DNA from 3 places in the Comamonas sp. wu1-DMT genome. Region 3 is predicted to be linked to each of the others. Evidence: predicted binding sites of a transcription regulator. Region 3 holds the regulator's gene; each other region holds the start of a gene.
The links. The regulator sigma-54, encoded in region 3, starts transcription at its own class of promoters, with help from an activator protein. The targets are predictions, from matches to a motif close to TGGCANGNAANCTGCTTT.
Positions count from the first base shown of each region.

Region 1: V8Z78_RS05205 (ammonium transporter) is a predicted target of sigma-54. The motif match lies at 1,436-1,453, and genes of this name have one in related genera.
Region 2: V8Z78_RS12895 (BMP family protein) is a predicted target of sigma-54. The motif match lies at 4,369-4,386, and genes of this name have one in related genera.

Region 1 is NZ_JBANEM010000002.1:224,114-234,224, reverse strand. Features, by position in the region: gene V8Z78_RS05210 (5'-nucleotidase) at 1-100, opposite strand, end outside; gene V8Z78_RS05205 (ammonium transporter) at 162-1,364, opposite strand; gene gspF (type II secretion system inner membrane protein GspF) at 1,496-2,719, opposite strand; gene V8Z78_RS05195 (SDR family NAD(P)-dependent oxidoreductase) at 2,880-3,629, shown strand; gene V8Z78_RS05190 (glutathione S-transferase family protein) at 3,701-4,357, opposite strand; gene V8Z78_RS05185 (helix-turn-helix transcriptional regulator) at 4,451-5,140, opposite strand; gene V8Z78_RS05180 (LLM class flavin-dependent oxidoreductase) at 5,266-6,270, opposite strand; gene V8Z78_RS05175 (hypothetical protein) at 6,316-6,600, opposite strand; gene V8Z78_RS05170 (hypothetical protein) at 7,265-8,647, opposite strand; gene V8Z78_RS05165 (hypothetical protein) at 8,821-9,054, shown strand; gene V8Z78_RS05160 (helix-turn-helix transcriptional regulator) at 9,134-10,000, shown strand; gene V8Z78_RS05155 (GspE/PulE family protein) at 10,012-10,111, opposite strand, start outside.
Region 2 is NZ_JBANEM010000008.1:13,886-23,996, reverse strand. Features, by position in the region: gene V8Z78_RS12925 (LysR substrate-binding domain-containing protein) at 1-179, shown strand, start outside; gene V8Z78_RS12920 (DUF1801 domain-containing protein) at 319-786, shown strand; gene V8Z78_RS12915 (tartrate dehydrogenase) at 898-1,986, opposite strand; gene V8Z78_RS12910 (LysR family transcriptional regulator) at 2,116-3,051, shown strand; gene V8Z78_RS12905 (GatB/YqeY domain-containing protein) at 3,159-3,605, opposite strand; gene rpsU (30S ribosomal protein S21) at 3,770-3,982, opposite strand; gene V8Z78_RS12895 (BMP family protein) at 4,483-5,532, shown strand; gene V8Z78_RS12890 (BaiN/RdsA family NAD(P)/FAD-dependent oxidoreductase) at 5,622-6,896, opposite strand; gene V8Z78_RS12885 (SMI1/KNR4 family protein) at 6,947-7,549, opposite strand; gene V8Z78_RS12880 (acyl-CoA thioesterase) at 7,675-8,154, shown strand; gene cobA (uroporphyrinogen-III C-methyltransferase) at 8,248-9,048, opposite strand; gene ybiB (DNA-binding protein YbiB) at 9,058-10,077, opposite strand.
Region 3 is NZ_JBANEM010000003.1:351,748-361,858, forward strand. Features, by position in the region: gene V8Z78_RS07650 (DUF711 family protein) at 1-1,086, shown strand, start outside; gene V8Z78_RS07655 (aspartyl/asparaginyl beta-hydroxylase domain-containing protein) at 1,222-2,142, shown strand; gene V8Z78_RS07660 (RNA polymerase factor sigma-54) at 2,332-3,933, opposite strand; gene lptB (LPS export ABC transporter ATP-binding protein) at 4,079-4,861, opposite strand; gene lptA (lipopolysaccharide transport periplasmic protein LptA) at 4,858-5,514, opposite strand; gene V8Z78_RS07675 (thiol:disulfide interchange protein DsbA/DsbL) at 5,645-6,295, opposite strand; gene V8Z78_RS07680 (SPOR domain-containing protein) at 6,456-7,160, opposite strand; gene argS (arginine--tRNA ligase) at 7,262-8,971, opposite strand; gene V8Z78_RS07690 (DUF2214 family protein) at 9,349-9,795, opposite strand; gene V8Z78_RS07695 (LysR family transcriptional regulator) at 9,880-10,111, opposite strand, start outside.

The DNA.
Region 1 (10,111 bases), on a different contig from region 3:
CCGGGTCGCTGTCCTCGAAGAGGCGGTTTTCCTCCTCGAAATCGAACAGGGCTCGCGAGGAGATGGCGACGACGAGCTTGTCGTTCAGGGTCATGGCCATGGCGGTACGGCTTTGGGCGGATGTGCAGACAGGCTTCGATGATACGCAGGCCGCCGCGCCCTCACCAGTTGGCTTCGCGCTCGGGCGTGGCACTGATATGGTGTATGGACAGATCGGCACCGTCGAACTCCTGCTCCTGGCTCAGGCGCAGCCCCATGGTTTTCTTGAGCAGGCCATAGACCAGCAGGCCGCCGAGCGCTGCCCAGGCCACGCCCATCAGCGTGCCTATGAGCTGGGCCAGCGGATGCACGCCGCCAAGCCCGCCCAGTGCCTGCGTGCCGAAGATGCCGGCCGCAATGCCGCCCCAGGCGCCGCACAGACCGTGCAGCGGCCACACGCCCAGCACATCGTCGATCTTCCATTTGTTCTGCGTTAGCGTGAACATGAAGACAAAGATGGCGCCGGCGGCAGCCCCCACGACCAGTGCCCCCAGAGGATGCATCAGATCCGAGCCCGCACAGACGGCAACCAGGCCGGCCAGCGGGCCGTTGTGCACAAAACCCGGGTCGTTTTTGCCCACGGCCAGGGCGGCCAGCGTGCCGCCCACCATGGCCATCAGCGAGTTCACTGCGACCAGACCGGAGATCTTGTCCAGACTCTGGGCACTCATCACATTGAAGCCGAACCAGCCCACGATCAGAATCCAGGCGCCCAGCGCCAGAAAGGGAATGCTGGAGGGCGGTGTGGCCGCAATCGCTCCGCCCTGGCGGTAGCGATTGCGGCGCGGGCCCAGCAGCAGCACGGCTCCCAGGGCGATCCAGCCGCCCACGGCGTGGACCACCACGCTGCCGGCAAAGTCATGGAACTCGGCACCGGTCAGCGCCTTGATCCAGGCCTGGACGCCGAAATGCTGGTTCCAGGCAATGCCCTCGAAGAAGGGATAGATCAGGCCCACGATCATGGCCGTGGCGATCAGCTGGGGCCAGAACTTGGCGCGCTCGGCGATGCCGCCCGAGATGATGGCGGGAATGGCGGCGGCAAAGGTCAGCAGAAAGAAGAACTTGACCAGGCCGTAGCCGTTGAGCGCAGCGAGCTGCTCGGCGCCCACGAAAAAGTGCGTGCCGTAGGCCACGCCATAGCCGAGAGCGAAATAGACCACGGTGGAGACCGAGAAGTCGACCAGGATCTTGACCAGGGCATTGACCTGGTTCTTGCGGCGCACGGTGCCCAGTTCCAGGAAGGCGAAACCGGCGTGCATGGCCAGGACCATGACGGCGCCCATCAGAATGAACAGGGCATCCGCGCCCTGTTTTAGTGCTTGCATGAAAACGCTCCAGCTGAAATTTGCTATTTATTGGTGCGAAATTGAGGGAAATACCCGCAATGCACTAAAAGAAAGCAAGAATTGCGCCAAGCTGGAGTGGGCGCTTCCGCACCGCTGCGGACGCGGCCGGCCTATTTGACGAACTGGTTGAGCTGGATGATGGGCATGAGCACGGCCAGCACGATGAGCATGACCACCAGTCCCATGACGACGATGAGCAGCGGCTCGAGGATCGTGGCCAGGTGCATGGCGCGGCGCTGGACCTCGGTGGACAGCTGGGTGGCGGCACGCTGCAGCATCAGCGGCAGCTGGCCCGTCTGCTCGCCCAACCGGGCGAACATGGCGACCAGGCCCGGAAAGCGCTTCTTCTGAGCCAGGGCCGAGGCCAGTGGCGCGCCTTCGCGCACCAACACCAGCGCATCCATGGCATCGGCGCGCAGGGCGCGGTTGTTCAGCGTCTCGGCCGCGGCCTGCAAGGCCTTGAGAATGGGCACGCCCGCTCCGGCCAACATGGCCAGGGTGCCGGCAAAGCGCGCCGCGTTATAGCTGCGCGAGAGCCGGCCTATGAGCGGCAGACGCAGCCATTGGGCATCGAAGCGCTCGCGGAATGCCTCGTTCCTGAGCGCCAGCCGAAAGCCCACGGCAGCCAGCAGCAGCACGGCCAGCATGAACCAGCCGTAGTGGCGCACAAAGTCGCTGATGCCGAGCATGACCACGGTGAGAAACGGCAGCGCACGCTTGGTGCCGGCAAACACGCCGGCCACCTGCGGCACCACATAGCTGACCAGAAAGATCACGATGACGATGGCCACCAGCGTCACGATGGCCGGATACAGCGAGGCGCCGATGAGCTTGGACTGCAATGCCTGGCGCGCCTCCAGGTCGTCGGCCAGGTTTTCCAGCACCGGACCCAGGCTGCCGCTGGATTCGCCGGCGCCGATCACGGCGCAAAAGATATCGGAAAACTCGCGTGGATGCTGTTCCAGCGCCCTGGCAAAGCTGGAGCCGGCATTGACCTCGGCCCTCAGCGCTGCGACCAGCTGATGCTGGCGTTCGTCCTCGGCTTCCTCGGACAGCGCGGCCAGTGCGCGTTCTATGGGCAGGCCGGAGCTGACCAGGCCCGAGAGCTGGCGGGTCCATACCGCGAGGCTGGTGGAGTTGAAGACCGGGCGCGTGAACCATCCGGAAGCGCCGGTGCGGCCTTGGCCCTTGCCAGCGGCGACGGGCTCGACCTGCAGCGGCACCAGGGCCTGGCTGCGCAGCTGGCTGCGCGCGGCACGGGCGTTGTCGGCTTCCAGGGTGCCCTTGCGGGTCTGGCCCTGGGCATCCAGGGCTTCAAAGGTAAAGGCGGGCATGCGCGAATCGATCTGACGGGTGAGGGGTTAATGCAGATAGTAGCGACTAATGATGTCAGCACTTCGGCGTTTGAGAGAGCGAGCCCGGCTTGACGCAGGTCATGACTGCCGCGGCCGGGCTCGGCACAATGGTCTGCCGATTCAAGAATGCGAGGTTTCGATGCTCAAGGACAAGGTTGCATTGGTGACGGGGGCTGCATCCGGCATAGGCCGCTGTGTGGCACTGACATGGGCCAGGGAAGGCGCGCGGGTGGTGCTGGCCGACCTCAACGAGGAGCAGGGCCAGGAGACCGCAGCCCTGGTGCGCGAGCTGGGCGCCGAGGCACTGTATCTGCGCGCCGACGCCGGCAGCGCGGCGGATCATGAAGCGCTGGTGGCCTTGACCATGCGCCACTTCGGCCGCCTGGACGTGGCCTGCAACAACGCCGGCATCGGCGGTGTCAGTGCGCCCACGGCCGACTATCCACTGGATGCCTGGGAGCAGGTGCTGCGCGTCAATCTCTCGGGCGTCTTCTATGCCTGCAAATACCAGATCGCCGCCATGCTGCAGGGCGGCGGCGGCTCCATCATCAATATGGCGTCCATCCTCGGTGCCGTGGGCTTTGCCAACTCTGCGGCCTATACAGCGGCCAAGCATGGCGTGCTGGGTCTGACCAAGGCGGCAGCGCTCGAATATTCGGCCAGGGGCGTGCGCGTCAATGCCGTGGGGCCGGGCTTTATCCACACTCCCATGATCAGCGGTCTGGAGCAGGACCCGGCTACGCATGCGGCGCTGGTGGCGGCCCACCCCATGGGACGCCTGGGCCAGCCCGAGGAGATCGCCGAGCTGGTGGCCTGGCTGGCCAGCGACCGTGCGTCGTTTGTGACGGGCGCTTATTACCCGGTCGACGGCGGTTACTTGGCGCGCTGAGTGGTTTGCAGCGGTTTGTTATAGGTTTTGATTGCCCTGCGCTTGACTGGCAGCCGCTAAGGGCGAAAACCTTAAACGACTGGCGCCATGGCTGCGGCTTGCATATCGCCGTCGATCTCGTCGGCGCGCACCGAGGCCGCACGCTGCAGCAGCGGCGTGGCATAGGCCTCGAATTCGGGCCGCTTGGGCAAGCTGCCGTCCATCATGCTCCATCCGATATAGCTGGCCAGATACAGATCGGCGGCCGTGAAGTGGTCGCCGCAGACATAGCGTTTTCCGGCCACCGCATGCAGCAAGGTGTTCAGCACATCGTCAAAGCGGCCAAAGCCTGCGCTCATGGCCTGCTGATGAGTTTGCGATTGCAGCCAGCCTTCGTTGCGGGCGGTTGTGACGGCCTCCACAGGCCCGGCGACAAAGAACAGCCAGCGAAAGTAGCTGGCCCGTTCCGGGCTGCCCATCACCGGGGCCAGTTGTTTCTCGGGGAAAAGCTCGGCCAGATAGGCGAGGATGGCTCCGGTCTCGGTGACCACGGCATCGCCATGCTGCAGCGCCGGTACCTTGCCCATGGAGTTGATGGACAGGTACTCGGGCGACTTCATCTCGGGTCCGAATTCCAGCTCAACGGTTTCATAGTCGGCACCGCATTCCTCCAGCATCCAGCGCACCATGCGGGCGCGTGATCTGGGGTTGCTGAAAAAGCGCAGCTTGGGCTGGTGAGATGTGGACATTGCGGCTCTCCTTGACGGGCTGTTGTGACATGGCAAAAACGCCATGCAGCCAATGTAGGAGCGGGGGCTGACAGTTTCTGTCAGCAGCGCCGCTCAATCCAGCGTGTAGCCGGTTTCGTCCAGCCAGCGCTGTATCAGTGCCTGGCGCCGCTGCGGATAGCGTTCGCCCAGATCCTCCAGCGCGTCCACGCGGTCGGCGCGAAAGTGACGAAAGGCCTGGCGCAACTCGCACCAGGCCGAGACCACGCGGCTGCGCTCGAAGTAGGCCATGGCAAACGGCCAGATGCGGCGCTGGCTCGGCACGCCATGCTGGTCGCGGTAGTGCAGCACGACCTTGTGTTCGGCACGGATGGCGCGGCGCAGCGCGGCCTGCCAGGGCTCGGCCGGCGGATCTGTCTGCATATTGGGAACCAGCAGGCCGCTGGTGTCGACGGCAATGCGCAGCTCCAGCGGCAGTGCTGTGCGTATGCGGTCCATGGCGGCGGTGGCGGCCTGGGCCAGTTGCGGATCAGCCTGCAGGCTGGCCCAGCGCGCGCCCAGCAGCAGGGCCTCCAGCTCGTCGGCGTTGAACATCAGCGGCGGCAGCAGAAAGCCGGGCCGCATCTCGAAACCTATGCCGGGGTCGCCCAGGATGTCGGCGCCCTGGGTGCGCAAGGTGGCGATGTCGCGGTACAGCGTGCGCAGGCTGATGCCCAGTGCCTGGGCCAGTTCGGGCCCGGTCTGCGGCTGACGGGCGCGGCGCAGCGTATCCAGCAATTGCAGCAGACGGGCGGAGCGGCTCATGAAAGAAATCTCGGAGGTGAACGACGCAGGAGTTTGGCACGCTCTCATGCCGGGACGCTGGTTTGTCGTTCTCTCTGCAATCCCTCCTACCGCGCAGCGTGAGAGGAGGGAGCTGCCAGGACCGCTCAGGCGGAGTTCATGGCGCCAGCCGTGATCTCCAGGCTGCGCAGGCGCAGCTCGGCGTCATAGACATCGCTGACGATCATGAATTCATCGGCCTGGGTCTCGTCGGCCAGATTCTGCAGTCCCTGGCGCACGGTATCCGGGCCGCCGATGACGCCCACGGCCAGAAAATCGGCAATCGCCGCCTGGGCGCGCCCATCCAGCTGCTCCCAGAAGTCCGGTATCGGGGGCATGAGGCGGGTGCGGTTTCCGGTCAGAATGCCGAGCACGCGCTGATAGGTGCTGCTGGCCAGAAACCGCGCCTCTTCATCGCTGGGGGCTGCAATCACGGGCACGCCGACAATCGCGTAAGGCTTGGCCAGTGTGGCACTGGGCTTGAACATCTGGCGGTACAGGGCCAGGGCCTGGTGCAGCATGCGTGGCGCAAAGTGCGAGGCAAAGGCGTAGGGCAGGCCCATGTGTGCAGCCAGCTGGGCAGAGAACAGGCTGGAGCCCAGCAGCCAGATGGGCACGTGGGTGCCCGCGCCCGGCATGGCGATGATGCGTGCTCCATCCTGCTGATCGCCCAGCAGGCGCTGCAGCTCCTGCACGTCGCGTGGGAAATCCTCCTCGGTCTCCACGCGGTCGCGGCGCAGGGCGCGCATGGTCGCTGCGTCGGTGCCCGGCGCGCGGCCCAGACCCAGGTCGATGCGGCCCGGGTAGAGCTCGGCCAGCGTGCCGAAGGCCTCGGCGACCACCAGCGGTGCATGGTTGGGCAGCATGATGCCGCCCGAGCCCACACGAATCTTCTGCGTGGCACCTGCGATGTGGCCGATCAGCACGGCCGTGGCCGAACTCGCAATGCCCGGCATATTGTGGTGCTCGGCCAGCCAGTAGCGGGTGAAGCCCAGCTTTTCAGCCTGCTGCGCGGTGCGCACGGCAATCTGCAGAGCATCGGCCACCGTTGCGCCTTCGCGCACGGCGACCAGGTCCAGCATGGACAGCTTGACGTTGTTCAGGGATTTCATGGCGTTTTATCTATATGATTTTGATAGCTTATGGCGCTTTGTGAGTCAGCGCTTGCGGCCTACTTCACGTCCAAAAACAATGCCAACCAGCACACCCCAGATCAGCAGCACGGCGGCCATTGCGTAATAGGTGCTGCCGGCTTGCATGGCGAATACCGAGCCCAGCAAGGCCACCAGCGCCGCCATGCGGATCACGCGGCGCAACTGGTCCACGGGCAGGCGGGCCTTGAGGTTGAACAGCACAGCGAGGCTGATGACAGCCAGGGCGATCAGCAGCAGAAACAGATCGCCGCCATAGGGCTGGACGAAAGTGCGAAGGTTTTCAAGCATGGCAACGATTCTGGCAAAGCTCAATGACCGCTGCTGGCTGAGGCCATGCATGAAAAAAGCCCACCGTGAGGTGGGCTGTGCAGCGAGGCGGGGAGTCAGTTCAGGCCGAGGGCGGCAAGCAGCGCATCGGCTGCAGTGCCATTGAGCCGCTGCTGATTGCTGACCATCTGCTTGTCCCGATAGCCGACATAGGTGATGCCGCCCCGTTCGACGAACAGGCGGTAGTTCTGGAAGTTGCTGACGTTGAGCTGGGTGGGCTCCTGCGTGAAGCGCAGCACCTTGGCATCTGCCTGGGTGGCGATGCTGTAGTTGCTGACCAGGATCGTCTTGCAGGTGGACACTCCGTTGATGAACAGGGTCCGGTTGTTGGGCAGGGTGCTCATATCGCCCTCGCATTCATAAAAGCGCGCGCGCTGCTCGCCGCCGTTCTCGAAACCCACCATATAGCGCTTGTAGGCCGCGCTGCCATCGGGCTTGAGATAGTCGCGGCGGCCGACCAGCACGCGCGAGTTGTTGCCGTGCACATCGGCGGCCGAGACATTGGGCGCGAAGTCGCCGGCGTTCCACGCGATGAATTCCGCAAGCGTGGCGCTGCGCCAGGTGCTGGTGTCAGGGTTGTTGGGGGCGTCGGCACGAGCAATGGTGGCGCGGTTGGCGTTGTTGCTCAGGTAGTAGTCGCTGCCGCCCAGATCGGTGACGGTGCGATAGCTGAGCGTGGAGCCGCTGGGGAAGGTCGTTTCGGCGGGAACCTGATCGGGCCTGGGGCCCAGCTGGCAAAGCTGCCGTCGGCCGCGTCCTGCCACGGCGCGGAGCGGATCTCGGTGACGATGTCGCGCATCTTCAGGCCGGTGATATTGCGCACGCTTTGCCTGGCTCTGCTGGCCAGGCTCTTGCAGTACAGGGATTCGCTCTCGCCGCTGGCAAGGCTGGTGACCTGCTGCACGAAATCGATGGGACAGGCAAACCATTCGCTGCCGGTCCAATAGACCTGCGGCCGGGTCCAGGGCTGCTCCTGGCCGCCGACCACGCGCTCGCGGAATTCCGTGAAATAGCGTTTGCCGTTGGCGTCTGGCGTGTTCTGCTCGGCCGTGGCTTCGAAAGCCCGGATGTAGTAGTTGCTGGTGTCGGTAAAGCTGAGCCAGCGCAGCTGAGTGCTAGCCGCGGGGCCGCCGGCCTCGGGGCTGCTGGATTGCGACTGCATGGCTGCGATCAGGCCCACATTGCCGGCCGTGACGCCCGAGGCGCTTGCCACCTGCTGGGCGGCGGTCTCCATGGCGGATTGCTTGTCCTTCATGGAGCTGCTGGTGTCGCTGAGGGCGGGGTTGTCCAGCACGGCCGTGGCCAGGGTCTGCAACTGCTGCAGCAGCACGCTGTTGACGGCGGCATTGAGCTGCACCGAAGTCAGCGGTGCGCCGTCGACGCCTGTGGCGCCCGCCGTGTTGCTGAGCTGGGTCTGGGTGGTCACCACGATCAGGCGCGCCATGGTTGCGGCCAGCTTTCCGGCGTCGCTGCCGTCCTGGGTGAAATCCGCCAGCGCCGAAGTGCCCAGGCCCAGCTGGCTCTGGATGGCTGCTGCCGCATCGCTGGTGCTGCTGCCCGTGGCCTGGCTGTGCGCATGGACCAAGGTGCTCAGCGGGCTGACGACGCCAGGTTGATCGGCGGGCGCTCGCAGCATGAAGGCCACGGGAACGGCGCCGGTGTCGGCATCGACGGAGTCCTTGGTGACCAGGGCCAGAATCGGGAACTTGCCCACATCGGCCTCGGGCACTTCCAGGCTGGCCTGGCCAGAGGCATTGGTGACGGCACTGGGCTCCCCTGTGTCGCAGCTGCCGTTGTCGTTTCTGTCCAAGCAGACCTTGACGTTCTGCAAGGCGCCGTCGATCACGGTGGTGGAGATCGATCTTGTGGCCGGAGCCGGGGCGGGCGACGGAGCGGGAGAGGCGCTGTCGCTGCCGCCACCGCAGCCGGCAATGGAGGCAATCAGGACCAGGGTGCCCAGGGATACCGAGCGGCGGATGAAGAGTGTGGTGGTGGATGTTTGTGACATGGCAGCCTTTGGTTGAGAGAGTGGCTGTCGTTGTTTGTAAGCACTTGTTGTCGCGAAAACATCACCAGAATGAGTGAAGGGTTTGCAGCTATTTCAAAGTGTGAGTAAATGAAATGAATCCCCGGCGAAGCTCCATGAGGTGCTTGCTGTGGCGAGCCTTGGAAGGGGGCTCTATGGCGGTAGCGCATCTGCCTTTGATGTTGCAGGAACGGTTGCCCGCATTGATTGCGGCCATCTACGAGTCGGCACTGGAGCCGGCGCGCTGGCAGGGCTTTCTGGCCTTGTTCGGCGCGGCCCTGCGTTCACCGGCCAGCGTGATCTGGGCCAACGATTTCGCGCAGCGGACGGTGGATCTGGACGGGGGGGTTTGGCACTTTCGGCGCCAGCCAGGGCTTTGCCGCCGCTGAACTGGAAAGCTTTGCCGCCCACTACTGTCAGTGCAATGTCTGGCTGCAGGACCAGAGTCTGCATAGACCGGGCACGGTGGTGAATTCCTCCACCCTGTTTCCCGACCGCAGCCTGCCGGGTACCGAGTGGTATGGCGACTGGTTGCGGCCTCAGGACCTGTTCTATTCCTGCGCGGCCGTGGTCGACAATCAGCATGACCGATCTTTCAACATCACCGTTGTCAGGCCGCATGCCGTGGGTGCCTACAGCGCCGAAGAGCTGGGCCTTGTGCAGCAGCTCATGCCGCATCTGCAGAGCGCATTTGCAATTCACCGACGCCTGTACCGTACCCAGGCATTGCTGAATGCATCGCTGGCCGTACTGGAGGATCTGCCGGTAGGCGTGGTTCTTCTGGACGAGCGTGCGGCCGTGATGCATGCCAGCAGCCGGGCCTTGCGCCTGATGGAGCAAAGCCAGCTGATGTATCGCGCGGCCGACGAGAGCCTGCAGGCCACCAATGCCGCAGACCAGCGCTGGCTGCAGAAAGCCATGCGGGACTGTGTTGCCACGGGACTGGGCAAGGCGCTGCACCACGGGCGGGCCAGCCGCTTCACAGGGCTGGCCGGACAGCAGTTGCAGGTCATGGTGTCGCCCTTGCCCGTACACAGCAGCCCCTATGGCGAGCGCAGTGCCGCCATGCTGCTTATCAGCGATCCGGCGCTGAGCATTCCTTCGCTGCAGGATTTGCTGCGCAATCTCTATCGGCTCACGCTGGCAGAGGCTCAACTGGCCCAGGCGCTGATCAATGGCTGGACCCTGCAGGAGTTCGCCGAGAGACAGGGCCTGTCCATCCATACCGCGCGTTCGCAATTCAAATCGGCAGCGGTCAAGGTCGGTGTGGGGCGGCAGGCTGATTTCGTGCGCGTGCTGCTCACGGGGCCTGCCATGCTGCGCTGGCGCGAGTGAGTCTCGGACCCTCAGTCGCGCGTGACGCGCATCACCTCGGCCTGGGTAGTGATGCCTTCGCGAATCAGGCGTTCGCCATCCTCGCGCATCAACTGCATGCCTGCAGCCATG
Region 2 (10,111 bases), on a different contig from region 3:
TCATGGCGCGGGGCGTGGCCCGCTGCCATGCCGCCCTGGGTACGTTGGCCATGCTGGATCTGGTCGTGCCCATAGATCTGCCGCCCGTGGGGCTGATCACCTTGCGCGGCCAGCCGCTGACGCCGACCACGGGCTTGCTGGTCGAATGCCTGCGCGAGGTTGCGGGGGAGCTGGGCTGAGCCTGGAATGAGCCTGATATGGGGCGGGCTGGCACTCTGGGGTCGCTCTGCTCCGGCGTGCTACCGTGGTGCAATCCTTGTCCCATGTCTTGAGCCTTGTGCCGGGCATGATTCTTGGTCCAACCATGGAGACCCATCTATGACCGCCTTGCCACCCATGCCCGCACCTCCGGCCGAGCCTGTCAGCGGCCCCGAGGCCTCGGCTCTGATCGATGCCAGGATTGCCGGCCTGGACGACTGGCGCGGCGCCATGCTGGCCCGCGTGCGTGCGCTGATCCACGAGGCCTTGCCCGCCGTGGTGGAAGAGCTCAAATGGCGCGGAACGCCCGTATGGTCGCAGGACGGCATCCTGTGCACGGGCGAGACCTACAAGGCCGTGGTCAAGCTGACCTTCGCGCATGGCGCGGCCCTGGCCGATCCGGCCGGCCTGTTCAATGCCAGTCTTGAAGGCGCCACGCGTCGGGCCATAGACCTGCATGTGGGCGATGCGCTTGACGCCGCAGCGTTCCAGGCACTGGTGCAGGCCGCTGCGCAGCGCAATGCCCAGGCCCGGTCGGCCAGAAAACCGGCTTCGCAAGCCAAAGCCAAACCGCGGCCTGCAGCCTAGCTCGCCGCAGCCGGTGGCCCTGGGCGTGCAGGCGTGCAAAAGCACCCGGTGCAGGCTCAGCCTGTGCGGGGTGCGTCTTGAATCGGGCCGGCTGCGGCCAGCCCGGAGTCATCAGGCGTTGGCGATGGCCGCGGCGATGGCTTCGCCCACCTCGGTGGTGTTGGCCTTGCCGCCCAGATCGGGCGTCAGCGGACCGGCCTTGATCGTGTGCTCGATGGCGGCCACGATGGTGTCGTGGGCCTGTCGCCAGGCACCTTCGCTGTGGCCCAGGAAGTCCAGCATCAGCGCGCCCGACCAGACCATGGCAATGGGGTTGGCGATGTTCTTGCCGTAGATGTCGGGCGCCGAGCCGTGCACGGGCTCGAACAGCGAGGGGAAGGTGCGGTCGGGGTTGAGGTTGGCCGATGGTGCCAGGCCGATGGTCCCCGTGGTGGCAGGGCCCAGGTCGGACAGGATGTCGCCAAACAGATTGGTGGCGGCCACCACATCGAAGCGGCCGGGCTGCAGCACGAAGCGGGCAGTCAGGATGTCGATGTGCTGTTTGTCCAGCGTGACTTCGGGGTAGTCCTTGGCCACATCGTCGGCGCGCTTGTCCCACCAGGGCATGCTGATGGCAATGCCGTTGCTCTTGGTGGCCAGGGTCACGTGCTTCTTGGCGCGGCTCTGGGCCAGATCGAAGGCGTACTTGAGCAGGCGATCGGCGCCCTTGCGCGAGTAGACCGATTCCTGGATCACGATCTCGCGGTCCGTGCCTTCGAACATCACGCCGCCCAGGGCGGTGTACTCGCCCTCGGTGTTCTCGCGCACCACGTAGTAGTCGATGTCGCCGGGCTTGCGGCCGGCCAGGGGGCAGGGCACGCCTTCGAACAGGCGCACCGGACGCAGATTGATGTACTGGTCGAATTCGCGGCGGAACTTGAGCAGCGAGCCCCACAGCGAGACATGGTCTGGCACGGTGGCGGGCCAGCCCACGGCGCCGAAGAAGATGGCGTCCATGCCCGAGAGCTGGGCCTTCCAGTCGTCGGGCATCATCTGGCCGTGTTTGGCGTAGTAGTCGCAGTGGGCCCAGTCGAAATGGTGGAACTCCAGCGGCAGGTCGAAGCGCCTGGCTGCGGCTTCCAGCGCGCGCAGGCCTTCGGGCATGACTTCCTTGCCGATGCCGTCGCCGGCGATGACTGCAATCTTTTTGGGAGTGGACATGGTGCTCTCTCGTGAATGTGTTGGGTGGCGAGGCAGCGGCTCAGCCTGTGCCTGGCGGTATTTTTGCACCTTGCATAACTGAATACAATTGACTGATCGTGGCCTGATTGTTTACAGATCGTGCAGAAAATGCCCTCGCCCGAAGACCTGCGTGTCTTCACCACCGTGGTGCGCAAAGCCAGCTTTGCCGAGGCTGCGGCCGCGCACAATGCTTCGCCGGCCTTTGTCAGCAAGCGCATCCGCCTGCTGGAGCAGGAACTGGGCGTGAAGCTGCTGCATCGAACCACACGGCGGGTCGCTGTCACGGAGCAGGGCGAGCGCGTCTACCACTGGGCGCAACGCATTCTGGACGAGGTCGAGCATCTGCTGCAGGAGGTGGACGTGACGCGACGCCAGCCGCGCGGCCTGCTGCGGGTGTCCACCAGCTTCGGCTTTGGCCGCAATGTGGTGGCGCCCGCGCTGTCGCAGCTGATTGCGCAATATCCGGCGTTGCAGCTGCGCCTAGAGGTGTTTGACCGCATCGTCGATGTCGCGGCCGAGGGCTTCGATCTCGATGTGCGCGTGGGCGACGAGATCGCCCCGCACCTGATTGCCCGGCATCTGGCCGACAACCACCGCGTGCTGTGCGCGGCCCCGGCCTATATTCAGCGGCGCGGCAGTCCGCGCACGCTCGACGAGCTGGCTGCGCATGACTGCCTGGTCATCAAGGAGCGTGACCATCCCTTCGGTTTCTGGAAACTGCGCTCGGGCAGTCAGGAGCGCAGCGTGAAAGTGACCGGGCCGCTGTCCACCAATCATGGCGAGATGGCCGTGCAATGGGCGCGCGACGGCCATGGCATCGTGCTGCGCTCGCTCTGGGATGTGGCGGCCGATCTGCAGGCCGGCAGCCTGCTGCAGTTGCTGCCCGAGTGGCAGCAGCAGGCGAATATCTGGGCCGTTTATCCGACGCGGCTGGAGCGCTCGGCCAAGGTGCGGGTCTGCGTCGAGTTTCTGCAGGAGTTCTTCAGCCGCGAGGCGCCCGCAGGATTCAAGAATGCTATGAAAAAAGAAGCTGATAACGCCTAATATGCATGTCTTTTAAAGTCTTTTGAGACTGAAAGTCATACACAACCAGCGCAAGCAGCTTCTATTTTTGAGCCTGGTGCCGCGTGGCGGCCCAGGCCGGTTGCCAATTATCGGGTCAGCGCGGCCTTCACGGCAGCGGACACCAGGCCCATATCGGCCTTGCCGGCCAGCTGGGCCTTGACGGCGCCCATCACCTTGCCCATGTCGCCAGGGCCGGAGGCACCCAGTTCGGCCACGATGGCCTGCACGGCTGCGGTGATCTCGGCTTCTCCCATGCGTTCGGGCAGATAGACCTTGAGCACTTCCATTTCGGCCTTTTCCACATCGGCCAGATCGGCGCGGTTGGCGGCTTCGAAGGCGGCGATGGAGTCCTTGCGCTGCTTGATCAGCTTGTCGACGATGGCGATGACGGCGGCGTCGTCGAGCTCGATGCGCTCGTCCACTTCCTTTTGCTTCATCGCGGCCTGCAGCAGGCGGATGGTGCCCAGGCGCGCGCTGTCCTTGGCACGCATGGCGGTCTTCATGTCTTCGGTAATCTGGGCTTTCAGGCTCATGGCTTTCTCCTTGGGGTGGGCGAACGGACGCTGACTGTCCATGCGCTGGGAGGTCACTGCGCGGCCGGGCAGGCTTGGCAGTGGCCAGAAAACAAAAAACCCGCGCCTGGCGTCCCGAGCGCGGGTTTGCGGCTGTTTTAAGGCCGACTGGTCCTAATCAACGATTAGTACAGCTTCTTAGGCAGTTGCATGCTGCGAACGCGCTTGTAGTGACGCTTCACGGCAGCAGCCTTCTTGCGCTTGCGCTCGGCTGTGGGCTTTTCGTAGAACTCGCGAGCACGCAGATCGGTCAGCAGACCCAGCTTTTCGATGGTGCGCTTGAAGCGGCGCAGGGCAACTTCATAGGGCTCGTTTTCTTTGACGCGGATGGTAGTCATTTAATTTCCAGATATATCTGTGCTGACAGAGGGTTCTCGGGAAGATCGGGCCTGAGAGCCATGAACAGCGGTTTCCCCGCCACTTTTTAACTAGTATGGCCGACGGGGTAATGCCAGCAAAGTCGAGCATTATAGACCAAGACTTGCGCTGCGTCTTCAATGGGGCGTGAAGCAATCCGGCGTCGGTCGCGCGCGCATGATTTTGCGGCAGCAGGCAGGGCGTTGTCGCAGACCAGATCCAGGCGCCGCCATTGTGCCTTTTGGACTATCGGCGCGTTCAAGTCGCGTGTGTTGTGGAGCGAGGCCGGATGCGCAATGCAAGAGCACGGTGCTGCCCAGGCGCCAGGACAGCCGAGCTCGGCTCTGGGGTTTCTTGGGAGTATTGTGTGCACGAAAATTGCATACAGTTTGGAGGCTTTATTTCATGACCGAGGTCAAGGAATAAGTGGGTTTCGTGCTTGTGCGCGTCGCTGTTTTTCTGTGTTCAAGGAGCTTCCATCTTGTCCAGCGCTTCTCATTCCTCATTTATTTCGCGTCGCCAATGGATGGCTTCGGCCGTAGCCGTGCCGGGCTTGCTGGCATTGACGGCCTGTGCCGGCAGGGCCGGAGTTTCCGGGCCTGCCGCATCCGGCGGTTCCCTGGTGGTGGGTGGTCTGTTTGCGGGCTCGCGCAGCGACAAGGGCTTTATGGAGGCTGGCTGGCGCGGCCTGGAAAAAGCGCGCCAGGAGCTGGGCGTGCAGACCCGCTTTCTCGACGGCATGGCGCCCAGGAAGGAGTTGCTGGTGCCGGCTCTTGCACAGCTTGCGGAGCAGGGTGCGCAGCTGGTGATTGCCCATGGCGGGCAGAACAATCAGGCCGCAGCCGAAGTTGCGGCGCGCTTTCCCAGGACCCAGTTCGTCGTGACCCAGGGCGCGGTACAGGGAAGCAATCTCTGCAGCTATGACGTGCTGCAGGAGGAGTCGGCCTATCTGGCCGGCGTGCTGGCGGCGCTGACCACCAAAACCGGGGTGGTCGGCCATATGTCGGGCATTCGCGTGCCCCCGGGGCTCAAGGGGCGTGCTGCCTATGCGGCCGGCGTGCGCGATACCGACCCCAGGGTCAAGCTGCTGACAAACTTCTCTGGCGATCAGGACGACAACGCTTTGTCGCACCGCATTGCCAAGGCCCAGATGGCTGCCGGTGCCGATGTGATCTTCACCATGCTCAACTCCGGCCGCGATGGCGTGACCCAGGCCTGCCGCGAGGCGGGCACGCGCCAGATCGGCAATGTGATCGACTGGACTACGGTGGACCCGCAGGTGTTTGTCGCTTCCGCCTGGGCCGATGTGGGCATTGGCGCGTTTTTGGCCGTCAAGGATATGCAGGAGCGCGGTGCGCCCGGCCCGGGCATTCGCAAGATCGGTTTGAGCGACCCGGCCGCCGTACGCCTGACCATGGGCCAGGGCGTGGCCGGCGCTGTGCGCGAGCGCGTGGCCAAGGCGTCGGCTGCCATCGCCTCGGGGCAGCTCAAGGTTCCCGAACACTATGAAGGCAAGGAGTTTTCTGCCTGACCGGATGGTGCGCCGAAGGTGCAGGCAGCAAAAAAGGATGGCTCAGCCATCCTTTTTTTCATGGCGGCAGGCGCTTCGGTTCCAGTCGCTCAAACCATGACTGACTGCTTTTTCGCCATGGCCTGGGCGCAGGCGGCGGCACTGGCCCAGGCCCACTGGAAGTTGTAGCCGCCCAGCCAGCCGGTGATGTCCACCACCTCGCCGATAAAGTACAGGCCCGGCCGGGTCTTGCATTCCATGGTTTGCTGGGACAGCACCTTGGTGTCCACGCCGCCCAGCGTGACCTCGGCTTTTTTATAGCCCTCGGTGCCCGTGGGAGTGATCTCCCAGCGCGACAGCTGCTCGGCCAGTCTGGCCAGGGCTTTGTCGCCGGCCTCGTTGATGGGGCGCTGCAACTCGGGCATGCGGCCGACCCAGGCATCGGCCAGGCGCGCGGGCAGATGGGCGGCCAGCTCGTTGGCCACCAGCTTGCGCGAGTGGAGCTTGGCCTGGGCCAGCACCTCGGCCAGATCCACACCAGGCAGCAGATTGATCTGCAGCGGGGTGCCGGGCTTCCAGTAGCTGGAGATCTGCAACACGGCGGGACCCGAGAGGCCGCGGTGGGTGAACAGCAAATCCTCGTGGAAGCTCATGCGCTCCTTTTTGCTGCCGGTGCTGATTTCCACGGGCAGGGCCAGACCGGCCAGGCCCGCGTAGGGTTGCCAGCCTTCGCCGTCGAAGGTCATGGGCACCAGGCCGGGCGTGCGCTCGATCAGCGGCAGATCGAACTGCTGGGCCAGACGGTAGCCGAAGTCGGTGGCGCCTATCTTGGGAATGCTCAGGCCGCCGGTGGCAATGACCAGGTTGGCGGCCTGTACCAGGCCACGATCGGTTTCAATCTGATAGCTGAAATCGCATTCTGTGTCTTGGTTTGACGGCGAAAGCACTACTTTCTTGACCTGGCAAGGCTGCCAGCGCTGCACGCCGCCCGCGCTGCACTCGGCCAGCAGCATGGCGATGATGTCTTCGGCCGAATGGTCGGCAAACAACTGGCCCTTGTGCTTTTCGTGGTGGGCAATGCCGTGTCTGTCCATCAACGTGATGAAGTCGGCAGGCGTGAAGCGCGAGAGGGCCGAACGGCAGAACTGAGGGTTCTGCCCCACAAAATGCTTGTGCGGCGCACGCACGTCCAGATCTCGGTTGGTGAAGTTGCAGCGCCCGCCGCCCGAGATGCGGATCTTCTCGGCCACCTTGGGCGCATGATCGATCAGCAGCACTTTCAGGCCCTGCTGGCCGGCCTGGGCCGCGCAGAACAGGCCGGCGGCACCGGCGCCGATGATGATGGCGTCAAAAATCTGGAAGGGGACCTGTGAAGAGGAGGACACGGCGGGCAGGGCGATGGAGCAAGAACAAGGCCGCGATTGTCCCAGATGCCTCAGATTTTGGGCTCGTCCACTACAAAGCCCCAGAAACCGTCGTCGCAGTGAATGCAGCAGGCCGTAAAGTGATTCAGGTCACTGGCGTGAAACCAGATCAGGCCCAGCTTGGAATCGCACAGTGCATCGGCCTGATCGGCGAGGCTGAGTGCCGCAATATGCTCCAGCTCCATATCGCCGAAGAATTCCTGCAGATCGCTGGCGCCCAGAAAAAGGTCGTGGTCCAGACTGCCGATCTTTCCTTTGTGCCGACCGTGCAGAACTTCCACAAATGGGTTGCCACCCTGGTCGTGGCCAATGGCTACAAACCAGCGGGCCAGCAGAAATTCGGACTGCACGGTTTTCAGGTCTTCCTGATGCTGTTGCGCGCCAAAGCTGAAGAGGTCGGCAAAGTTGGCGTGGCTTTCGCTGGCAATCTCGGTGCTGGCATGAAGATAGCTGGCGTGGTCTGAGGCCTGTTCCAGCGCATACATGGAAAAGCCGTTCTGTGTGATCAGAAACTGCGCATAAGCATCTGAGAAGCCAATGTGCGCCTGCAGCGCTGCAACTTCCTGTGCGCTGGCGGCAGGCTGGCCGAAGGGGTTGGGAAACAGAACTTGCAAGACGCACTCCTGAGACTTACAGCACGGTGTAAGTCGGTACTTGTTTATATCTGCAGCCCATTGTCCCATTGGGGTATGCGCAAGGGTTCAGCGTGCGTCCCGGATCACTTCTAGAATCGCGCCCCATGAATACACCATCCCACCAGCTGAGCATGACCGTGCTCATGTCGCCTGACATGGCCAACTTCTCCGGCAATGTGCACGGGGGCGCCATCTTGAAATTGCTGGACCAGGTTGCCTATGCCTGCGCCAGCCGCTATGCGGGCCGCTATGTCGTTACGCTGAGCGTGGATCAGGTGATGTTTCTGCAGCCTATCCACGTAGGTGAGCTGGTGACTTTTCTGGCCAGCGTGAACCACACCGGCAAGTCCTCCATGGAAATCGGCATCAAGGTGATTGCTGAGGAGATTCGCAGCCAGGTGGTGCGCCACGTGAACAGCTGCTTCTTCACCATGGTGGCCGTGGACGATGACAAAAAGCCTGCCCCCGTGCCCCCGCTGCAGCTCGAAACCGACGAGGAAAAGCGCCGCTGGGACGCCGCCATCATCCGCAAGGAACTGCGCAAGGAGCTGGCCGAGCGCTTTGCCGAGACTCGTACTCCCTGAGTCGCATCGCCGCTTCTGCGTGGACGTAGTCTCGCAGCGAGGCGGCGCTTGCCGCTCGCCCGGCTTGCAGGACAGCCCGGGGATGGTCCTGGATCAGGCTGCCGCTGATTGCGGCAAGGCTTGGGACTGGTTCTGCCAGGCGGCAATGCCCTGGACCACATCGCCGACGACGATGATGCTGGGGCTGCCCAGCTGGTGGTCGGCAATGCTTTGCGGCAAATCCTTGAGAAAGGTCAGTGCATGGCGCTGCTGCGGCAGGCTGGCATGCTGGATCACGGCCACGGGCGTGCTGCCGGGCAGGCCGCTGAGCAGCTCGCTGCTGATGCGCTCGACGCTGCTCACTCCCATATAGATCACCAGCGTCAGCTTGGCCGCATGGGCCGTGGCGGCGATCTGGCGCCAGTCGGGGCCGCTGTCGCCGGGCTTGGCATGGCCGGTCATGAAAAGCACGCCGTGCGCGCGGTCGCGGTGGGTCAGCGGGGCGCCCAGGCTGGTCAGGCCCGCGAGACCGGAGGTGATGCCATTGATGACATCCACCTCGATACCGGCCTGACGCAGATGTTCGACCTCTTCGCCGCCACGGCCAAAGATGAAGGGGTCGCCGCCCTTGAGGCGCACCACGCGTTCGCCGTCCTGCACGGCCGCAATCATGAGCTTTTCGATAAAGGCCTGGGGAGTGCTCTTGCAGCCGCCGCGCTTGCCCACATAGACCACGCGGGCACTGGGCGAGGCGTGGCTCATCACACCATCGCTGACCAGATCGTCGACAAACAGCACGCTGGCTGCGGCAATGGCCTTGGCGGCCTTGATGGTCAGCAGCTCGGGATCGCCGGGGCCGGCACCCACCAGGGTGCACGAGCCGCGCTGATTGGGGTTGTGGGAAATGGCAGTCATTGTGGGGTCTCAGTCGGGGCTGCGGCAGTCGGGGCTGCGGTTATAGGCTTGCAGTGCGGCGCGGCTGGCGGCAGCGTCGGCATCGGTGACCTGCATGCCCTGGTGCAGGGCTTGTATTTGTTCCAATTGTTGCGCGATCGGCGCCGGCACAGGCAACTGGCCGTTCAGAATGTCCAGCGTCAGCCGGGCTGTCTGCTCGGCATTCAGATCTTGTTCCGGGGCACTGCTCTCGGTGCCGGATGCGAGCTGGCTGCTGTGCAGGGAAGAGCGCTCAAAGCAGATTTCTCCGGCAATCACACCCGTGCTCACGGGTTCGCGGTGAGGGGCGGCCACGGCCTCGCCTTCCGTGCCGCGCACCAGCAGCGCACTGGTCGCACGCAGGGCCAGGGTCTGGAGCATGGGCTGGGCATAGGCCGGGTGGGTATAGCTGGCCAGCACCAGCCCGGACTGCGCGGTGCTGCTGCCATGGATAGGGTCCAGCAGTTTGACGATGCTGTGCGCGGGGTTGCGCAGGCCCATCTGGCGGCGAATCTGCAGCAGCCGATCCAGCGGCGCCAGCAGGTGACGGGTCTGCATCCAGACCTTGTCACCAGGCTCCAGAGCGATGGGACGCTCTATGACCGTCCAGCCCAGTTGCCGCCATACCTCGGCCGTGCCCAGGCGCTTGTCCTCGGTATGGCTGCCGTGTACCAGCACCGGCAGTCCTTTCTGCGCCAGCAGACCAGCCAGCAGCGGTGTGAGGTTGGCCAGCTTGCGCGAGCCGTTGTAGCTGGGGATGACCACCACGGGCCGGGCCTTATAGGCCTGCGGCCACACGGGCAGACGTTGCTGGGTCGCGTCGAGAAAGCCTGCCAGCTCTTCGGCGCTTTCGCCCTTGAAGCGCATGGCAATGCAAAAGCCGCCGAGCTCCAGATCGCTGACCTTGCCGTCCAGCACCTGCCCCATCAGATCGCAGGCCTGGGTCCGCGAAAGAGAGCGCGCGCCCTTGGTGCCGCGACCGATTTCCTTGATGTAGTGGCTGATGCTCATGATTAACGTAATTGTCGCTATAAAAACCATGAGT
Region 3 (10,111 bases):
TATCAGGTGCAGTCCATCCGCATTGTGAGCAACCCGTTCGGCGAATACCTAGACGTCCACGGCATAGACAGCGCCCTCGCCGGCCTGCAGCGCATTGCCGAAACGCTCAAGGCCATCAACACTGGCAAACGCCGCATCCGCTTTGCCGTGGGCGAAGCGCGCAATGCGCAGGAAGTGGCCCTGCTGCCGCAGCTGATTGCCGCCTATGGCGACCTGTGCAATGCCTGCGTGAACATCGATCTGGATGAACATGGCTTTCTGCAGACCGACTTGCTGGCCCACAGCGTGCAGGCGATTCAGCAAATCGCGCGCACCACGCCGCGCGGCGAAGGCAATTTCAACTTCACAGTCAATTTCAACTGCGCGCCCGGCATTCCCTATTTCCCGGCCAGCTACCACCGCGGCAAGCACCACGGCGCCCTGGTGCTGGGCCTGGAAACGCCAGACCTCATGGTGGCTGAACTGCAGGAGCTGCAGCAGCAGCGCCAGCAGCTCGATCACGCGGCGTGGTTCAAGCTCGCATTCGATCGCCTGAGCCAGACCCTGAACGAGCATGCCACTGCCATCCAGCGCTGCGCCGACGGCGTGACGCTGGCCGAGGGCTGGCATATCGCTGGCATGGACACCTCGGCCGCGCCATCCAAGTCCTGCGCCTCCATGGTCGATGTCTACCAACTGCTGGGCGTGCCCTATTTCGGCGCCAGCGGCACGGTGGAAGCCTCGGCCCTGCTGACCCGCGTCTTCAAATCGGTCAACGGCGTGACACAGATCGGCTTCAGCGGCCTGATGCTGGCCGTGACCGAGGACCAAGGCCTGGCCCAGGCCAGTCTGAATGACGAATTCGATATCCGCGCCCTGCTGACCTACAGCAGCGTCTGCGGCATCGGCCTCGATACCGTGCCCGTGCCGGGCGACAGCAGCGCCGAGCAGATCGCTGCCGTCATGCGCGATACGGGCACCATGGCTTTTCGCCTCAACAAGCCGCTGACGGTGCGCCTGTTCCCCGTGCCGGGGCTCAAAGCGGGCGACACAACGGCCTTCGAGAGCGCCGATCTGTGCAACTGCGCCGTACTGGCCCTGCCTTGAGTATCTGATCCCGACCGGCTGCTGCGCTTGGCCGTCAAGCGCCGGCAGCTATTGCTTTTGATATTCCCCTACCCCGGTTCTGTTTGACCTGCCCCCATGGTGGCCGCCGGGGTGCCCCCGGTAAAATTGGCCCTTATGGCAAAAATTATCGTTCTGGCACTGGTGCTGCTCTTCTTTGGCTGCGGGCTGTACATGCATCTGCGCGGCAAGGTGCGCCACAAGGTGGTCAAGCAATTGTTTGACCACTCCACGTTCACAGCGCCGTTCAACGTCTTCATGCTGATGTTCAGCAAGGTGCCGCGCACGCCCTATCTGCCCACCAGCACCTTCCCCGAGCTGGCGCCGCTGCAGGCCAACTGGCGCGAGATCCGCGAGGAAGCCGTCAATCTGCAAAAGAACATGCAGATCAAGGCCGCCGCCAACAACGACGACGCAGGCTTCAACTCCTTCTTCAAGACCGGCTGGAAGCGCTTCTACCTCAAGTGGTACGGCGACGCCCACCCTTCGGCCATGGAGCTGTGCCCCAAGACCACGGCCCTGGTGAAATCGATTCCCAGCGTCAAGGCCGCCATGTTTGCCGAGCTGCCGCCCGGCGCCAAGCTCAATCTGCACCGCGACCCCTATGCGGGCTCGCTGCGCTATCACCTGGCCGTGCTGGCGCCCAACGACGACCGCTGCATGATCGAGGTCGACGGCCAGCCCTATAGCTGGCGCGAAGGCGAAGGCGTGATCTTCGACGAGACCTTTATGCACTGGGCCGAGAACCGCTCGGAAGGCAACCGCATCGTGCTGTTCTGCGATGTGGAGCGCCCCATGACCAATGGCTTTGCCCAGTGGCTCAATCACTGGCTGGGCAAGAACGTGGTGGCCGCCGCCAGCTCGCCCAACAACGAGGGCGATCCGCGCGGCATGATCAGCAAGCTGTTCAAGATCTCGTTCTATGCGGGCAAGTACCGCCGTGCCTTCCGCGACTGGAATCCGACCTTCTACAAGATCCTCAAGTTCGGCCTGATGATCGGCGTGCTGGTCTGGTTTATCTGGTGGTTGGTTTCTTGATAACACCCTGAGCCGCTACGCGCCTTCCCCTGGCCGGGCGCCCCCAAGGGGGACGGCAGTATCGCCGCAAGGGCGACTCTTGCTCGCTGCCCCTTACTTGAGGAATGCCTTATCAAGGCTCCCGCCCTAAATACAGAACAAGAAAGCCGCTGTGTGATGCATCAGCGGCTTTCTTGTTTCTGCGGTGCCCTACAGCGCCTTGCGCAGCGTGGTCGTCGGTATCTTGAGCTGCTCGCGATATTTGGCGACGGTGCGGCGCGCACACTCAATGCCCTGCTCCTTGAGCATGTCGGCCAGCTTGGCGTCCGACAGCGGCTTCTTGGCATCTTCGGCATCGACAAACTGCTTGATCAGCGCACGCACGGCCGTGCTGGAAGCACTGCCCCCGGTTTCCGTGCCCAGGCCCGAGCCGAAGAAATACTTGAGCTCAAAAGTGCCCTGGGGCGTGGCCATGTACTTGGCCGTGGTCACGCGGCTGATGGTGGACTCGTGCAGGCCCAGCGTGTCGGCGATATCGCGCAGCACCAGCGGGCGCATGGCCAGCTCGCCATGCACAAAGAAGTTCTTCTGCCGCTCCACGATGGCTTCGGAAACACGCAAGATGGTGTCGAAGCGCTGCTGGATGTTCTTGATGAACCAGCGCGCCTCCTGCAACTGCTGCTGCAGCGCCGCATGGCCGTCGCTGTTCTTGTGGCGGCGCAGCACGCCGGCATAGATGTCGTGCACGCGCAGACGCGGCATGACCTCGGGGTTGAGCTGCACGGAGAAGTCCACCCGGCCCGAGCCGGCCCGCAGCGGGCGCACGATGACATCGGGCACCACGATATGGCGCTCCACATCGACAAAGCGACGCCCCGGACGCGGCTCCAGCCTGGCGATCAGGGCCATGGCTTCGCGCAGCTGTTCCTCGCGCGCGCCGCACAGGCTGGTGAGCTTGCGCAGATCGCGCCGCGCCAGCAGGTCCATGGGCTGGGCACAGATGGCCTGCGCCAGCAGCAGCCGGCTCATATGCGCCTCGGTCGTGCCCTCGTCCTCGGCCGTGCGGATCAGATCGCGCAGCTGCAGCTGCAGGCACTCGGCCAGATCGCGCGCGCCCACGCCCACGGGCTCCAGACTTTGCAGCAGCTTCAGCGCAATGGCAAAGTGCTGCTCCAGCTCCTCGCGCTCTTCCAGATCGTCGCCGGCCAGGCTCTGCGCCAGCTCCTGCAGGGAATCCTCGAGATAGCCGTCGTCGCTGAGCGACTCGATGAGAAAGCGCAGCGCCGCCATGTCCGCCGCGCCCAGATGCAGGCTCAGCGCCTGACGGTGCAGAAAGTCGGTCAGGCTCTGGTGCTCGCGCGCCAGATCGATGGCATCGGTTTCGTCGTCGCCATCGCGGTTGCGCGTGGAGCTGCTGGCCGAGGGCGTATCCCACTCGCTGCTGGATTCGCCGCCCCATTCCCCGTCCTGGCCGTCCATGCCGTCGGCCTCCCAGTTCAGCGTTTCCGGAGTCTCGGCGCTTGGCGTTTCCGCTATTGTTTCAGCAGCTGTTTGCGTTTGCTTCGCATCATTTTCAGCATGAATACCATCTGAAGTGCTGTATTCACTGGCGCTAGCAGCTACATCTACAGGAGCATCTCCCACAGTTTCGGCCTCATCGCCCGCACGTTCCAGAAAAGGGTTGTCGACCAGCATCTGCTCGACTTCCTGCGCCAGCTCCAGAGTGGAGAGCTGCAGCAGCTGAATGGATTGCTGCAGCTGCGGCGTAAGCGATAAATGCTGCGAAACGCGTAGCGAGAGACCTGGCTTCATCGAGGCGCGGCCCCCAGACAATCATTGCAAACGCGCGCAGTGCTAAGGGTTTGCCGCCGGGCCGCCCCAAGGCAAACCCCGGCGCAGCCGGTCAGAACCCCTTCTGGGGGCAGCGACCACACAAAGTGAGGGAGCGTGGGGGTCATCACATTCTGAAATGTTCGCCCAGGTAGACGCGGCGCACATCGGCGTTCTCCACGATCTCCTCGGGCGTGCCTTCGGCCAGCACATGGCCGTCGCTGATGATGAAGGCGTGGTCGCAGATGCCCAGCGTCTCGCGCACATTGTGGTCGGTGATCAGCACGCCGATGCCGCGCTCCTTGAGGAAGCCGATGATGCGCTGGATCTCGATCACCGCAATCGGGTCGATGCCGGCAAACGGTTCGTCAAGCAGAATGAAGCGCGGTTGCGTGGCCAGGGCGCGGGCAATTTCCACGCGACGGCGCTCACCGCCGGACAGCGCCAGCGCCGGCGACTGGCGCAGATGCTCTACGCGCAGCTCCTGCAGCAGGCCGGTGAGGCGCTTTTCGATCTCGCCCTGCGTCAGCGTCTTGCCCTGCTCGTCCTTTTGCAGCTCCAGCACGGCGCGCACATTGTCTTCCACGCTGAGCTTGCGAAAGATGGAGGCTTCCTGGGGCAGATAGGACAGGCCCAGGCGCGAACGCTGGTGAATCGGCATGCCGCCCACTGGCTGGCCGTCGATGAAGATCTCGCCGCCGTCGCTGCGCACCAGGCCCACGATCATGTAGAACGATGTGGTCTTGCCCGCACCGTTGGGGCCGAGCAAACCGACCACCTCGCCTTTTTGCACGGACAGGGACACATCCTTGACCACCTTGCGGCTGCCGTAGGACTTGGCCAGATGCTTGGCCTCCAGGCGGCTGTCGGACTCGCCGCTGCGGCTGCTGGAGAAAGTCGGCTCGCTCATTTCTTCTCGTCGGCTTTCTCACCGCCCAGCGTCATGCTCTGGCGCAGCTGCGTGGCAGGTGTTGCAGGCTTGGGCTGTGCCCCCGGCGTGCCGTCCTTGGGCGCCATGATGGCGCGCACACGACCACCCTGTCCCACGGAGGAACTCGGCAGGCCGCCGCTGGTCTTCTGACCATCGACGGTATAGACGTCGGTGATGTTGTTGTAGACGATGATGGAGCCCGTGACCTGATCGCTGAGCTGACCGCCACGGTAGCGGCGCATCTCGCCACGACGGATGAACTTGACGATATCGGCCTTGCCGTCGTACTCGATGACTTCGCCTTCGCCCTCGATGAACTCCTCGGGCTGACCGGCCACGGTATCGCGCTTCTGACGGAAGAACGCTCGCTTGCCGGCCTCGGCCTTGATCACACCGTACTGATAGCCCTCGGCGTCCTGCCGCACATCGAGCTGAGCACCGCGCAGCACGATGGAGCCCTTGGTCATCACCACATTGCCAGTAAAGACACTGGTCTGCTGCAGCTCGTCATGACGCAACGCATCCGCCTCGATATTCATGGGCTTGGCGCTGTCGGCTTTTTCGGCATGGACAATGCCGGTCGCTGCTGCCAGGGCGCAGGCCAGCGCAAGAGGTAGGAGTGTTTTTTTCATGGAAGGCACGTTTCTTGCATCCATTGTAGTCATTCCCTTTTTGCAACTTGCGTAAAAAACACCCACAAAAAAGCCCGCACGGCGGCGGGCTTGTTGGGCGTCAAACGTCACTGACGTCTGCCGGCTGATCTCAGGCCTTGCGACTGGAGGCGACCAGCGCATTGACCACGCGCAGCACATTGTCCATATTGCCGGCCTTGGTGCCGTCCGTGTAGTAGCGGCCGGCCACACCCATGGCGGGCACGCCTTCCACGTCATATTCGTTTTGCAGCTGAGCGGCCTTGCGCGCCTGGTTGGCCACGGTGAAGGAGTTGTAGACTTCCTTGAACTTGGCCAGATCCACGCCCTGCTTTCCGACCCAGTCAAAGATGGCGTCGTCGGTCTTGAGCAGATTGCGATCCACGTGGATGGTGCGGAACACCTTGGCGTGTAGCTGGGGCAGCAGGTTCATGCCCTCCAGAGCGTAGTAGAGCTTTTGCTGGGGCACGAAAGAGGCATTGAAGGCCACGGGCACGCGGCGCACCACCACATCGGCAGGCTGGGTCTTGGCCCAGGCTTCGAACTGGGGCTCGAAGGCATTGCAATGCGGGCAGCTGTACCAGAAGAACTCGACCACCTCGACCTTACCGGCCGGCGCGCTCACGCTTGCGGGCTTGCCGAGCTTGATGTAGTCCTTGCCTTCCTTGGGCGCAGCGCCCTGGGCCCAGCTGGAGGAGGCACCCAGACTCAGGGCACCGGCAGCAGCTGCCGAGGCAGCCAGAGAGAATTCGCGACGTTTCATCTAAACAAACTCCTGTATCAGGTCTGCAGTATCAGAGCCAACAGGCCCAAAAAAGTTCAGCTTTGTCAAAACTACCAATGGCACAAGCCAGAGACCTCAAGCAAGGGCCGCCCCGCAGCTAAGCTGCAGTCCCCCGGCGCGCAGTGCCTCAGGGGTCTTGTTATCTGGCCGCGCGCACCAGAGTCGAGTCCACGCCCGCACCGTCGAGCTTGCCCTTGAGCTGCTCGGCGTCGTCACGCTTGCTGAACGGCCCCACGCGCACGCGGAAAACGGTGATGCCATTCTGCTCACGCTCGCTGATGCGCGACTCCCAGCCCAGCATGGCCAGCTTGGCACGCTGTGCCTCCGCTTCGCTCTGGCCGCGGAAAGCACCGGCCTGCACAAAGTAGTTGAACGCAGAGTCCGAAGAGGATGCCGTCTGCGCGGCCGCCTTTTCCTTGTCTGCACGCGCCTTGTCTGCCTTGTCGGCTGCGGCGGAGCGCTCCTTGACCAGATCACCCAGCGGATCACCCGATGCAGGCTTGGCAGGCTTCTCCGGCGTAGAGGGTGGCGGCGGCGTGGTGACTCCGCCGGTTGCGGTAGGTTGTACCGCAGGCGTGGGCGGCGACACCGTCACGTCGCTCGGGGGAACTGGTGGTGTCACCGGGGGCGGTGCCGGCTGGCGGCTCTGCAACGGTGCGTTGGGGTCCCAGTTCTTGTTGCGCTCGGCCTCGGCCGCATCGCGCTGAGTGTTGTTTCCACCCTTGTTGAGGAAGGGCACCGGCACCTTGGTCACATAGATGGCCACGGCCAGGGCCGCAGCCAGACCGATGACCATGCCAAAGATAAGCCCCAGGATGGTTCCACCGCGTTGCTGGTTCTTCATATCAGTCGCTTAACGCTTTCTGCTTCAGTTATTCCATTCTCAGATCCATCGACCCCTGACAGGCAAGGCCGGCAAGGTGATCGATGGACAGGAAACTGGGATTACATGCGCTCGGGTGCGCTCACACCCAGCACCGCCAGACCATTGTGCAACACCTGGGCCGTGGCAGCGACCAGGGCCAGACGTGCGAGCTTGACCTTTTCGTCGTCCACCAGAATGCGCTCTGCGTCGTAGTAGCTGTGATAGCTGGAGGCCAGATCGCGCAGATAGAAGGTCACGTCGTGCGGTGCGTTGCCTTCGGCCGCAGCGGTCAGCATCTCGGGGTACTTGGCCAGCAGCAGCATCAGCGCCTGGGCCTGCGGGCCTTCCAGAGCGGACAGGTCCACATCCTTGAGTGCCGCCAGGCCTGCACCACCGGCCTCCTGCCAGGCACGCAGCACGGACTGGATGCGCGCATGGGCGTACTGCACGTAGTACACGGGGTTGTCGTTGTTCTGGGCCACGGCCAGATCCACGTCGAAGGTGTACTCGGTGTCGGGCTTGCGCGAGAGCAGGAAGAAGCGCACGGCGTCCTTGCTGGTCCACTCGATCAGATCGCGCAGCGTGACGTAGGAGCCGGCGCGCTTGCTGATCTTGACCTCTTCGCCGTTGCGCACCACGCGCACCATGGTGTGCAGCACGTAGTCGGGGTAGCCCTCGGGGATGCCTACATCGGCAGCCTGCAGGCCGGCACGCACGCGGGCAATGGTGCCGTGGTGGTCCGTACCCTGAATGTTCACCACCTTGGTGAAGCCGCGCTTGAACTTCTGGATGTGATAGGCCACATCGGGCACAAAGTAGGTGTAGCCGCCGTCAGTCTTGCGCATCACGCGGTCTTTGTCGTCGCCGTAGTCGGTGGACCTGAGCCACAGCGCGCCGTCCTGCTCATAAGTCTTGCCGTTGGCGATCAGGCGGTTGACCGTCGCTTCGACATGACCGTTTTCATAGAGACTGGACTCGAGGTAGTACTCGTCGAACTTGAGGTTGAAGGCCTGCAGGTCCTTGTCCTGCTCGTTGCGCAGATAGGCCACGGCGAACTGGCGGATGTTGTCGTAATCCTCGACATCGCCGTTGGCGGTGAACTCGCGGTCATCGGCCTTGATGGTTTCCTTGGCCAGGAAAGCCTTGGCGATGTCGGCAATGTAGTCGCCGTTGTAGAAATTCTTGGCCAGCGGGTTTTCGCTGTCGGTGGGCCAGCATTCGTCACCAGGCTTGAAGCCTTTGGCGCGCAGCTGGGTGCTCTTGGTCAGGGTGTCGATCTGCACGCCCGCGTCGTTGTAATAGAACTCGCGGTGAACCTTCCAGCCCTGGGTGGAATAGAGGTTGCTGATGGCGTCGCCAATCGCAGCCTGGCGGCCATGGCCCACATGCAGAGGGCCGGTGGGGTTGGCGGAGACGAACTCGACGAGGATGTTTTCACCGCGATCGGCCTGGTAGCCGAACTTCTGGGCTTGCGCCAGCACTTCGCGCACCACCTCCTGCTTGGCAGCAGGCTTGAGGCGGATATTGAGAAAGCCCGGACCCGCGATCTCGATCGCATCCACCCACTGCTGGAAGGCGGCTGTAGCCTCCAGCGCGGTCTTGAGCTGCTCGCCCAGGGCGCGCGGGTTGGCCTTCAGAGGCTTGGCCAGCTGCATGGCCGCCGTGCAGGCGAAATCGCCATGGGCTGCCACTTTGGGGTTTTCAAACGCAGCGCGTGCGCCGGCGCCGGGCGAGAGTGTTTCGAGCTCAGCAGCCAGGGCTGCGAGCAATTCCTGTTTGACGGAGAGCATCGCGGGATTTTACGTGCCGGATTCAAGTCCTGCCGAATCGCTGGCGCCACACCCTTGTTCCAGGGCCGGTTCACAGGCTGCAGGGCGGTATCCGCATGTTTCGCCGGCCACACCCAGTCATTGCGCAAATGGAAGTCATTCTCGCTTGAACCCCGAATGCAGACCATGCCCACGTTCAGCTGCGAGCTCAGCTGCGGCTGGAACCTGTTTGCCGGCTACACCTTCAACTGCAACACCTGCGAGCGCGACATCAACCACCAGGATCTGGCATCAATACCTACACGCCCAAGCACATATTGCGCCTCTGGACCACCTACCGCAGACATGAAAAAGGCCGCTTTGCAGCGGCCTTTGCCTTTCGAATTGCCTAGCGCAGCCTACATGCCGCGCGCCCAGAAGATGGCAACCACGGCGATCACCGGCACCACATGGCCCTGCCACATCACCCATTTGCGCGTCTGCCTGACCTCCTCGGGCGCCGGCAGCTGACCGCTCGCATCCAACGCCTTCTTCCAGCTGCGGAAGGTCAGCGTGGGCTTGAGCGAGAGCAAAAAGGCGATGACGAACAGCGTCATCTTGAGGTGGAACAGCGGCGAGGCCATATAGGCCCCCATGCCCTTGACGCCCCAGACCAGGCGCGCAATACCGGTCAACAGCAGGATGACGGCGGCAATGCCGTAGATCATGTCCAGCCTGGCCAGGCGCTGCACCACGGCGGCATTCATCCATTCCACACGGCACAGGGCGGCCTGGCTGGTCAGAAACACCACCAGGGTCAGAATCGCCAGCAGATGGGCGCTGGCAAGAACAGCTTCAAAGGTCATGGCTTCACAGTAGAAAAAAGGACGGGTTCAGCGGCCCCGATCAGGCCACGGCGACCGGTCCATTGTCTACCGTTTCAGGCCCGCTCAGAGATCCACGCCGAGACGAAAGAAGTCCGGCTGGTTGTAGTGATGCTTGAGGTAGTCGATCCACATGCGCACGCGCAGCGGCATGTGCTTGCGCTGGGGGAAGACCACGAAGATGCCGTTGGGAGGCGCGGCAAACTCTTCCAGCACGGGCACGAGGCGGCCGGCGGCGATCTCGGCCTCCACCTCCCAGGTGCTGCGCCAGGCAATGCCCCAGCCCCCCAGGCACCAG